DNA from 4 places in the Ensifer sp. GW823-FHT05D09 genome. Region 1 is predicted to be linked to each of the others. Evidence: predicted binding sites of a transcription regulator. Region 1 holds the regulator's gene; each other region holds the start of a gene.
The links. Region 1 encodes LexA, which represses DNA repair genes until DNA is damaged. Its sites were predicted from a motif close to TGTTCNNNNTGTGTTCNG; they were not measured.
Positions count from the first base shown of each region.

Region 2: AC1Q80_RS18660 (ImuA family protein) is a predicted target of LexA. The motif match lies at 1,106-1,123, and genes of this name have one in related genera.
Region 3: AC1Q80_RS11410 (ATP-dependent helicase) is a predicted target of LexA. The motif match lies at 748-765, and genes of this name have one in related genera.
Region 4: AC1Q80_RS16580 (ATP-dependent helicase) is a predicted target of LexA. The motif match lies at 1,294-1,311, and genes of this name have one in related genera.

Region 1 covers NZ_JBXAIA010000002.1:384,670-386,869, reverse strand. The annotation lists gene AC1Q80_RS07660 (hypothetical protein) at 1-234, shown strand, start outside; gene AC1Q80_RS07655 (hypothetical protein) at 283-522, opposite strand; gene lexA (transcriptional repressor LexA) at 703-1,422, shown strand; gene AC1Q80_RS07645 (hypothetical protein) at 1,542-1,874, opposite strand.
Region 2 covers NZ_JBXAIA010000006.1:192,351-194,550, forward strand. The annotation lists gene AC1Q80_RS18655 (Y-family DNA polymerase) at 1-173, opposite strand, end outside; gene AC1Q80_RS18660 (ImuA family protein) at 124-1,083, opposite strand; gene AC1Q80_RS18665 (metallopeptidase family protein) at 1,254-1,688, shown strand; gene AC1Q80_RS18670 (DUF1737 domain-containing protein) at 1,905-2,111, opposite strand; gene AC1Q80_RS18675 (HpcH/HpaI aldolase/citrate lyase family protein) at 2,108-2,200, opposite strand, start outside.
Region 3 covers NZ_JBXAIA010000003.1:209,469-211,668, forward strand. The annotation lists gene AC1Q80_RS11400 (cyclase family protein) at 1-198, shown strand, start outside; gene AC1Q80_RS11405 (carboxymuconolactone decarboxylase family protein) at 256-660, shown strand; gene AC1Q80_RS11410 (ATP-dependent helicase) at 808-2,200, shown strand, end outside.
Region 4 covers NZ_JBXAIA010000005.1:131,512-133,711, forward strand. The annotation lists gene AC1Q80_RS16580 (ATP-dependent helicase) at 1-1,173, opposite strand, end outside; gene recX (recombination regulator RecX) at 1,540-2,094, shown strand.

The sequences.
Region 1 (2,200 bases):
AGCGCGGCCACGGTCGACGACCTGCAAACGGACTTCGAATCGGCCATCCCCTGCCAGCAGATCGACGGTCGGAATGTCTGGAAAGGCTCGATCGCCTATTATATCCAGTCATTCGTCTACCAAGGCGACACGCCGGTGGCGACCGACGCGGCAGATGCCGTGCTGCCGGAGGACAACTCTGCCGAGACCGTGAAGGAGTTCGAGGACGCCTGTTCGGCAACGCAGCCGGCTTGAAACGCCCTCTCCTCGACATGCCCGCTGTCCCAACCGCTTATCTCGGCGCTACTTCCATTCTTTACCATCGCTCGTGGCACACCCTCGTGGTGGCAATCCTTTGCCAAAGGTGAACTTTAACCGGTCACAACCCCACTGGCGGACCGGCCCCGGCATCATCGCATTCAATGCGATGCCGACTTCATCGAACGGGCTCTGCCTGTTGTCGACATATTGATACCAGCGAAACCCGAGGACGGCGGTCGCTGCGATAACGATCGTCGACAGGATCCGAATCAGCGTTTTCATTGCATCCTCATTCGGTAAAAAGCGCGAGGCATGGCAGCTCCGCATGGCATACCCAGCATCGAGGCAGCGGATAGGCGCACGATTGATACAACATTCACGGAATTTTAGGCACTTGCGGAACACATATGGAACAGATAGTGTCTGTTCTTGATTTGTTTCACGCCTCTGGAGCGACTTGCCATGCTGACCCGCAAGCAACAGGAATTGCTTCTTTTCATCCACGAACGCATGAAGGAGTCCGGTGTTCCGCCGTCCTTCGACGAGATGAAGGATGCACTCGACCTGGCATCGAAGTCGGGCATTCACCGGCTGATTACGGCGCTCGAGGAACGCGGTTTCATTCGACGCCTTCCCAACCGCGCCCGGGCGCTTGAGGTCATCAAGCTGCCGGAAGCTTACGCGGGAAGCGCTCAGCCGCGTCGCGGGTTTTCACCAAGCGTCATCGAGGGAAGTCTCGGCAAACCTCCCGCCCCTGCCCCGGTTACCGCAAAAGCGCCGCCGGTGGCAGACAACAGCTCCGTCTCGGTTCCGGTCATGGGCCGCATTGCCGCCGGCGTACCGATCTCGGCAATACAGAACAACACGCACGATATTACCGTGCCGCTCGATATGATCGGCAGCGGCGAGCACTACGCCCTTGAAGTGAAGGGTGATTCGATGATCGAGGCCGGCATCTTCGACGGCGACACGGTGATCATCCGCAATGCCACGACGGCAAACCCCGGCGACATCATCGTCGCACTTGTCGATGACGAGGAAGCGACGTTGAAGCGCTTCCGGCGCAAAGGCGCATCGATTGCACTCGAGGCGGCCAATCCGGCCTACGAGACGCGCATCTTCGGCCCGGACCGCGTCAAGATACAGGGCAAGCTCGTTGGCTTGATCCGTCGCTATCACTAAGCCAGATGATGATGGCTGTCTTTCTGCTGGACAGGCCTTCTTGTGCTTGAACGTCTCGCCACCCAAGAGGTAGCGAGACGTAAGTGGTCAGGTTGAGCGTTTTACGCGCTCGATAATTTTCATTCGTGAATGGAGTACTCGCCCAACTCACAGAGGTCCTGCATGTCTTCGGTCGTGTCGAGACCGGAGCCTTCCTCGAATTCGAAGCGCATGTCGTATTTGCAGACATCGCGTCCGTCGGCGATGGTAATTTCCATGCTCTCGCCCGGATTAAGCACCTGCCGCCCGAAGACATCGTCTTCCCACTGATCGACGCCAACCGGCGAGGTATAGAAGTTCGTCAGAACGGCTTTCGTCTTGTTCTTCAGCTGAAAGACGAGATCCTCGGCGCTTGCGGTGGCCGTCGTTGCGGCAAATATGGCAAGAGCAGTCAGGGCGATCTTACATTTCATTTTATGTCATTTCCTCCATTGTCGGTTTTGTTTGACGCTACCTATACGGGTCGCATCGCTGGAATATTCATTCCTGATGTCGTCTAGAGACAATAATCTTTGCACTGACAATACGGGCAGAATCACCATTTCGGGGCAGGTCGCCGGCAAGCCAGATCCGCGCATGCCTATTCGCGGCGCAAACGCGTGAAGCGCACGCGCGCACGTCGGATCACCCATGAAGAATAACTGACATCGGCGGAGAATAAGGAACAGGCTGACATCGCCACTGCTGCGCCAGGTGTGCCCCGAATCTTGGCAGCCCGCGAAGCCGGGCATGCCTGCAA
Region 2 (2,200 bases), on a different contig from region 1:
CACATGGCCCGCGCCTCGGCAACGCCCTGGCCCAGCTGGAACCCTGATTTTTCGGCAAGGCCATCGAGCGCCACGAGGCGCATGGCATTCCTGACCCTATCGGCAAAGACGATGGGCGGATGCTCAGGACGCCCGCGGGAAAGCCAGGAGGTGCCCCATCGTGTCCGCGCCACCCGGTCGGCTGGAAGATGCGGAAAGTCGAGCGACAGAATGCGCTGGTTCTGGATCTGCCGCAGCAGCGACTGGTAGGGGTTCGACGGGGTAAAAGCGGCGGTCATGGGGGTTCCACTCCAGGAAGAGGCCGACGGGAGCAGGAGACCTGCTTTTTTCGGCAATGACGTGAAAGACAGGATGGCCGATGCTGCCGCAAAGCATCGAGCCGTCAGGGAGGGGGCGCTCGCGAGCGGGCGCCGGTTCGATATGAAGCCGGAAGAAGGCGCTGCTCGCCTCCTCGTGGCCGGACTGGCGCAGAAGCAGAAGCGGAATACGGCCGGCGCGGGCACGAACATGCAGGCGCCGGCTTTCACTCAAGGCCAACGAGGCGGGATTGCCGCGAATTTCCAGAATGACGGCACAGAAGGCCGAAACGGAAAGCGCCGTCTCGGCAATCCAGAGCGCGTCCTTCACTGTGCGCGGCAGGCTGAGGATCAGGCTTCGAATGTCGAGCCCATAAGCCTTGAGACCAAGACCATAGGGCAGGCCTGCCTCGGTCGAGGCCAGCGATTGGCTGATCCACAGAACGGGTGCCGCCGCATCGCCCTTTTGCTGGCGCGCCTGCTGACAGAGGGCACCAAGCGCGGTTGCAAACCCGGCAGCAGCGCCGGCATCGCGCGTCTCGGAACTGCGGATTTCCGTCATGCCTTCGAGCGGCAGCCCGCCCTCGAGGATAGCGTCGAGTTCGGGAATGCCGAGCGGCAGGACCTTGCGGCCGGAGGACTGGCTACCCTCTTGCCTGCACCGGAAGCCTGCTGGATCCGCCGCCTTGACCGTCTTCACGACCCCCGCAAGCCTGCGGTTCTCGATCCGGGCTATGGTTTCGCGAAGCGAAAGAACGGTCTCCCGCTGCACGGCGTTCTCGGCCATGACGGTCAACTCCCATATAAGATGTTCCTGTTATGTTCTTATAGATTCCAGAGCTGCCAGGAGGAGTCAACAGTCAAATTTAAGAATTTATTCCTTGGCCCTTGCATCAGGAATTCAACACTCGAAAAACAAAGGCAAAATCGCTATATGGAGGACAACAAGGAGTGCCTATGGCCCGCATTGACCAGACCGATGATTGGCGGGAACGCCATGCACCGACGCTCACGACATTCGAACAGCTTGCAGTGGAAGCCTATGGCCACCTGCCGCAGGAATTCCGCAAGCTGACGACCGACCTCATCATCGAGGTTGCCGATTTCCCCAGCGACGACGTCTTCGAGGACATGGCGCTGGAAACGCCGTTCGACCTGCTCGGCCTGTTCGAGGGGCGCGGCATCACCGAACGTTTCACCATGGAGACGGGCGAGTTTCCGAACCGGATCACGCTGTATCGCCGCCCGATCATCGATTACTGGGCGGAAAACGAGGAAACGCTGGGTGACATCATCACCCATGTGCTGATCCACGAGATCGGCCACCATTTTGGTCTTTCCGACGACGACATGGAGCGGATCGAGGCGAGCGTCGAGCACGTGGGCGGATAACGAACTCGCCTTCCTTCAAGCTTGCCCCTCATCCGGCCTGCCGGCCACCTTCTCCCCGCCAGCGGGGAGAAGGAACTTGCGGCACCCGCTCGCTTCTCTGAAATCCTCTCCGCAGAGGGACGACACCAAGTGACGACGGAGCTTTCGCCCGCGTCCCCTCTCCCGCTTGGCGAGGAGAGGGCTAGGGTGAGGGCCAAACGTGTCTGACGGCCCGCTTTACTGCTCCGACAGCTTGATGTCGGGATTATAATCCTTGCCTTCGACTTCCTTGAATACGGCCTGTCCGCATTGCATATGCTGCGTATCCGCATTGAAAGCATAGGTGGGCGAGCCGTGCAGGGACCAGCCCTGGTTCAGCGCCGCCGTCACCTTATGGCAGAAGGACGCATCGTCGGGGCCGGTGAGGAAGCGGTAAAGTTTCAAAATCTTGCCTTTCGTTTTTCAATCGTGTCCGCCTTGGCGGCGAGCTTCAGGGCCTGGTCGAGATGCAGCCGCTCGATCATCCGGCCATG
Region 3 (2,200 bases), on a different contig from region 1:
GTCGACACGCTGTCGCTCGACCACGGCCCCTCGCCCGATTTCGCCACCCACTATGCCTGGCTGCCGGAAGGCCGTTGGGGGCTGGAGGCGGCCGCCAACCTCGACAAGGTGCCGGCCAAGGGCGCGACCCTGGTGCTCGGCGCGCCGAAGCATCGGGGCGGCACCGGCGGCCCTGCGCGCGTGTTTGCGCTCATCTGAACCCGTTTTCCTACCGATCCGGCGGCACGCGCCGCCGGACAATGACCCGGAGACATCATGAGCACCATTACCCCACCCGCCGATCCGGAATCCGACCCGCGCGTCAAGGCCGTGTTCGACGACATCCGCACCACCCGCAAATCGGACTTCATCAACAACATGTGGCTGTGGCTCGCCTTCGATCCGGATCTGTTGGAGCAGACCTGGCGCGACGTCAAGGCAGTGATGGCAACGCCCTCGGCCCTCGATCCGCTGGTCAAGGAAATGCTCTACATCGCCGTTTCCGTCAGTAATGGCTGCGGCTACTGCGCCCATTCCCATACGGCGGCAGCGAAGGCCAAGGGCATGACCGATGCTGAGCATGCCGATCTCTTGCGCGTGATCTCGCTTGCCGCCAGAACCAACCAGTTGGCGACCGCCTTGCAGGTGCCGGTGGACGCCGCCTTCGACAGGACGGCCTGACGACGGCTCGCAGTCGAACTTGATGGAGGATAAGCGGCTTCGAAATCGCCTGTCTTTCCACAGGCTTGGTGCGGCTGGCGCAGAAAACGGAATAAAAGAAGAACATCCTTTCTGGCCTTTCGCCTCCGAATCACTACATTGAGCCGCATGATGAGTGGTTTCGACGACATACCCTTCTTCGACGAAGAGCCGGCCCCGCGTAAGCCGCAGCCGCCGGCAACGGGCGGCATCGCCGCGCGCGCCATGGCAGCGCGCGACCGGCAGCAGCGCCCGGATTATCTCTCCGGCCTCAACCCGGAGCAGGCCGAAGCGGTGGAATCGCTCGACGGCCCGGTGCTTGTTCTGGCTGGCGCCGGCACGGGCAAGACCCGAGTGCTCACCACCCGCATCGCGCATATTCTCTCCACCGGCCGCGCCTTCCCCTCGCAGATCCTGTCGGTGACCTTCACCAACAAGGCTGCGCGCGAGATGAAGGAACGCATCGGCGTGCTCGTCGGCCATGCGGTCGAGGGCATGCCCTGGCTCGGCACCTTCCACTCGATCGGCGTCAAGCTTCTGCGCCGCCACGCCGAACTCGTGGGCCTGCGCTCCGATTTCACCATCCTCGACACCGACGACGTCATCCGGTTGATCAGGCAGATCATTCAGGCCGAAGGTCTCGACGACAAGCGCTGGCCGGCCAAGCAGTTCGCCGGCATGATCGACGGCTGGAAGAACAAGGGGCTCGACCCCGCGCAGATCCCCGAGGGTGATGCCCGCGCCTTTGCCAACGGCAAGGGCCGCGAGCTTTACGCCGCTTACCAGAACCGCCTGCGCACGCTGAACGCCTGCGACTTCGGAGACCTGCTGCTACATCCGATCCGCATGTTCCGCAGCAATCCGGATGTGCTGAAGGAGTATCACGACAAGTTCCGCTACATCCTCGTCGACGAGTATCAGGACACCAACACCGCACAGTACATGTGGCTGCGGCTCCTGGCGCAGCGCCCCAAGGGCGTGCCGCAGAACGTCTGCTGCGTCGGCGACGACGACCAGTCGATCTATGGCTGGCGCGGCGCGGAAGTGGACAATATCCTGCGCTTCGAGAAGGATTTCCCGGGCGCCAAGGTGATCAAACTCGAGCGCAACTACCGCTCGACCGAGCATATTCTCGGCGCCGCCGCCCATCTGATCGCCCATAACGAGGGGCGGCTCGGCAAGACGCTGTTCACCGAACGCACCGACCCGGATGACGAGAAGGTACAGGTGCACGCGGCTTGGGATTCCGAAGAGGAAGCCCGCGCCGTCGGCGAGGAAATCGAGCAGCTGCAGCGCAAGAGCCACAAGCTCAACGACATGGCGATCCTGGTGCGCGCCTCGTTCCAGATGCGCGAGTTTGAAGACCGCTTCGTCACGCTCGGCCTCAACTACCGCGTCATCGGCGGCCCGCGCTTTTATGAGCGGCTCGAGATCCGCGACGCCATGGCCTATTTCCGGCTCGTCTGCCAGCCGGCCGACGATCTCGCCTTCGAACGCATCGTCAACACGCCGAAACGCGGCC
Region 4 (2,200 bases), on a different contig from region 1:
TCTGGTCAGTTCCACCTCGAGTGGTCCGCTGTGGCTCGATGTGCGAAACAGCACTGCCTGCTGTTTCAGCGTCATGCCGACCTCGCGGTTTTCCAGCACCTTCTCGACGATATAGCGCGCCTGGTCGGCCTCATCGGCGACCGCCAGCAGTTTAGGTCGTTCTGGTGACTGGCGCTCGGTCCAGAGGTTCTTGGTGAAGCGCTCGCGGGCGAGATCGATGACACCATTGGCGGCAGCGAGGATCGTCTGGGTGGAGCGATAGTTTCGATCAAGCGTGATGACGTCGGCCGGCGGTGTGAACGTTCCTGGGAAATCCAGGATGTTGCGCACGGTCGCCGCCCGGAACGAATAGATCGACTGCGCATCGTCGCCGACAACTGTCAGGCCTCGACCGCCGGGCTTCAAGGCCATCAGCACGGAGGATTGCAGGCGGTTGGTATCCTGATACTCGTCGACAAGCACATGGTCGAAACGGTTGCCGATATCCTCGGCGAGTTCCGGCACACTGACGGTCTGCGCCCAGTAGAGCAGCAGGTCGTCGTAATCGAGCACGTTCTGCGCCTGCTTCGCCTCGACATAACGGACAAACAACTGCTTCAACTGTTCTTCCCAACCGGAAACCCAGGGGTAGTGCGCGCGCAAGACTTCGCCGAGCGACGTCTCGGAATTGACCGCCCGCGAATAGATCGACAGGCACGTGCCCTTGGTTGGAAAGCGTGTCTCGGTCTTGGAGAGGCCCAACTCATGCCGCACGAGGTTCATCAGGTCGGCGCTGTCTTCCCGATCGTGGATGGTAAAATCGACATTGAGCCCGATCTGTTCGGCGTAGATGCGCAAGAGGCGCGCGCCGATGCCGTGGAACGTTCCGGCCCAAGTGAGCGCATCGGTGGCCACCGACGCGTTCGCGCCAAGCACCTGGGCGCAGATGCGTTCGACCCGTCGGGCCATTTCGGATGCCGCGCGGCGCGAAAACGTCATCAACAGGATACGGCGCGGATCGGCGCCATTGACGATGAGGTGGGCGACGCGATGGGCGAGCGTATTGGTCTTGCCCGACCCGGCGCCGGCGATGATCAGAAGTGGCCCGGCGATCGTTTCGCCCGGAGCGGTCACGCCAAATTCGACGGCATCGCGCTGTCGGTCGTTCAATTTTTCCAGATAGGTCGCCGCCACGCCGAAGTCCCCGGTAAGTCTCTGCCGATTCTACCCCATGCGCCAGGCGTAGGCGCAAATTGCCCGGCGCTCCGGGCAATGCCGAGGCATCCCCGCCCACGAAATGAGCGATTCTTGACGGGGAACGAATAAGGAACATATCAGCCGTGGGACATATTGCAAAGGCCCCCGTTGGCAATGGCAAAGATGCGCCGCGGTTTCCGTCCGCAAATTCTCGATCCGGCGGCACGACAATCTGTCCCATTGCTGGCGGCTATCGAAGCCGCGTGCTAGCAGGTTATGCCTTCGCGCCAGACTTCAGCCAACGAGCGCATTGCAAACGAGCCCGCCCGCACCGTGACACCAAACGATCTGCAAGCCGACAATTTGTCCTCCGATACGCCGCCTTCTGACACGCCCACCGCGCGCATGCTGTCGTGGGCGCGCAACTCGGCGGTCTATCGCCTCGAGCGCCAGATGATGACCGAGAAGCAATTGTTCGACGCCATCACCCGGAAGGCGCGACAGAAGTTCGAGGATATCAGCCAGGAGCAGCTGAAGGCTGTTGCCGACTTCGCGGTCAAGTTCGCCTATGATCTGAACGCCCTGAACGATACCGATTACGCGCAGGTCAGCACCCAATCGGCGGTGCGCAGCGGAAAATCGAAACGGGCGATTGCCCAGAAACTCCAAGTAAAAGGCATAGACCGGGAAACCGCAGCCCTCGCGCTCGAGGCGACCGATGATCTCTACGCGGCCGTCGTCTTTGCCCGCAAGCGCGGCTTCGGTCCTTTTCGTCGCGGTGAGCTCGACGACAAGCGCAAAGCCAAGGAACTGTCCGCATTTGCCCGCAACGGCTTCGGCTTCGAGATCGGCAGAAAAGTATTCGACATGAGCCTCGGCGAGGCGGAAAGCGCGCTGCGGAAGGATGCCGTCCGATAGAGGCAAGGCCCGTCGAATTCATCTGCTCTGTCGGGTTGTTTCGCCCCTGGCTGACTTTGGATGTTGCTCCGGCATGGGCCGCATCAGCTCCTCGCGCGCGCCCGAC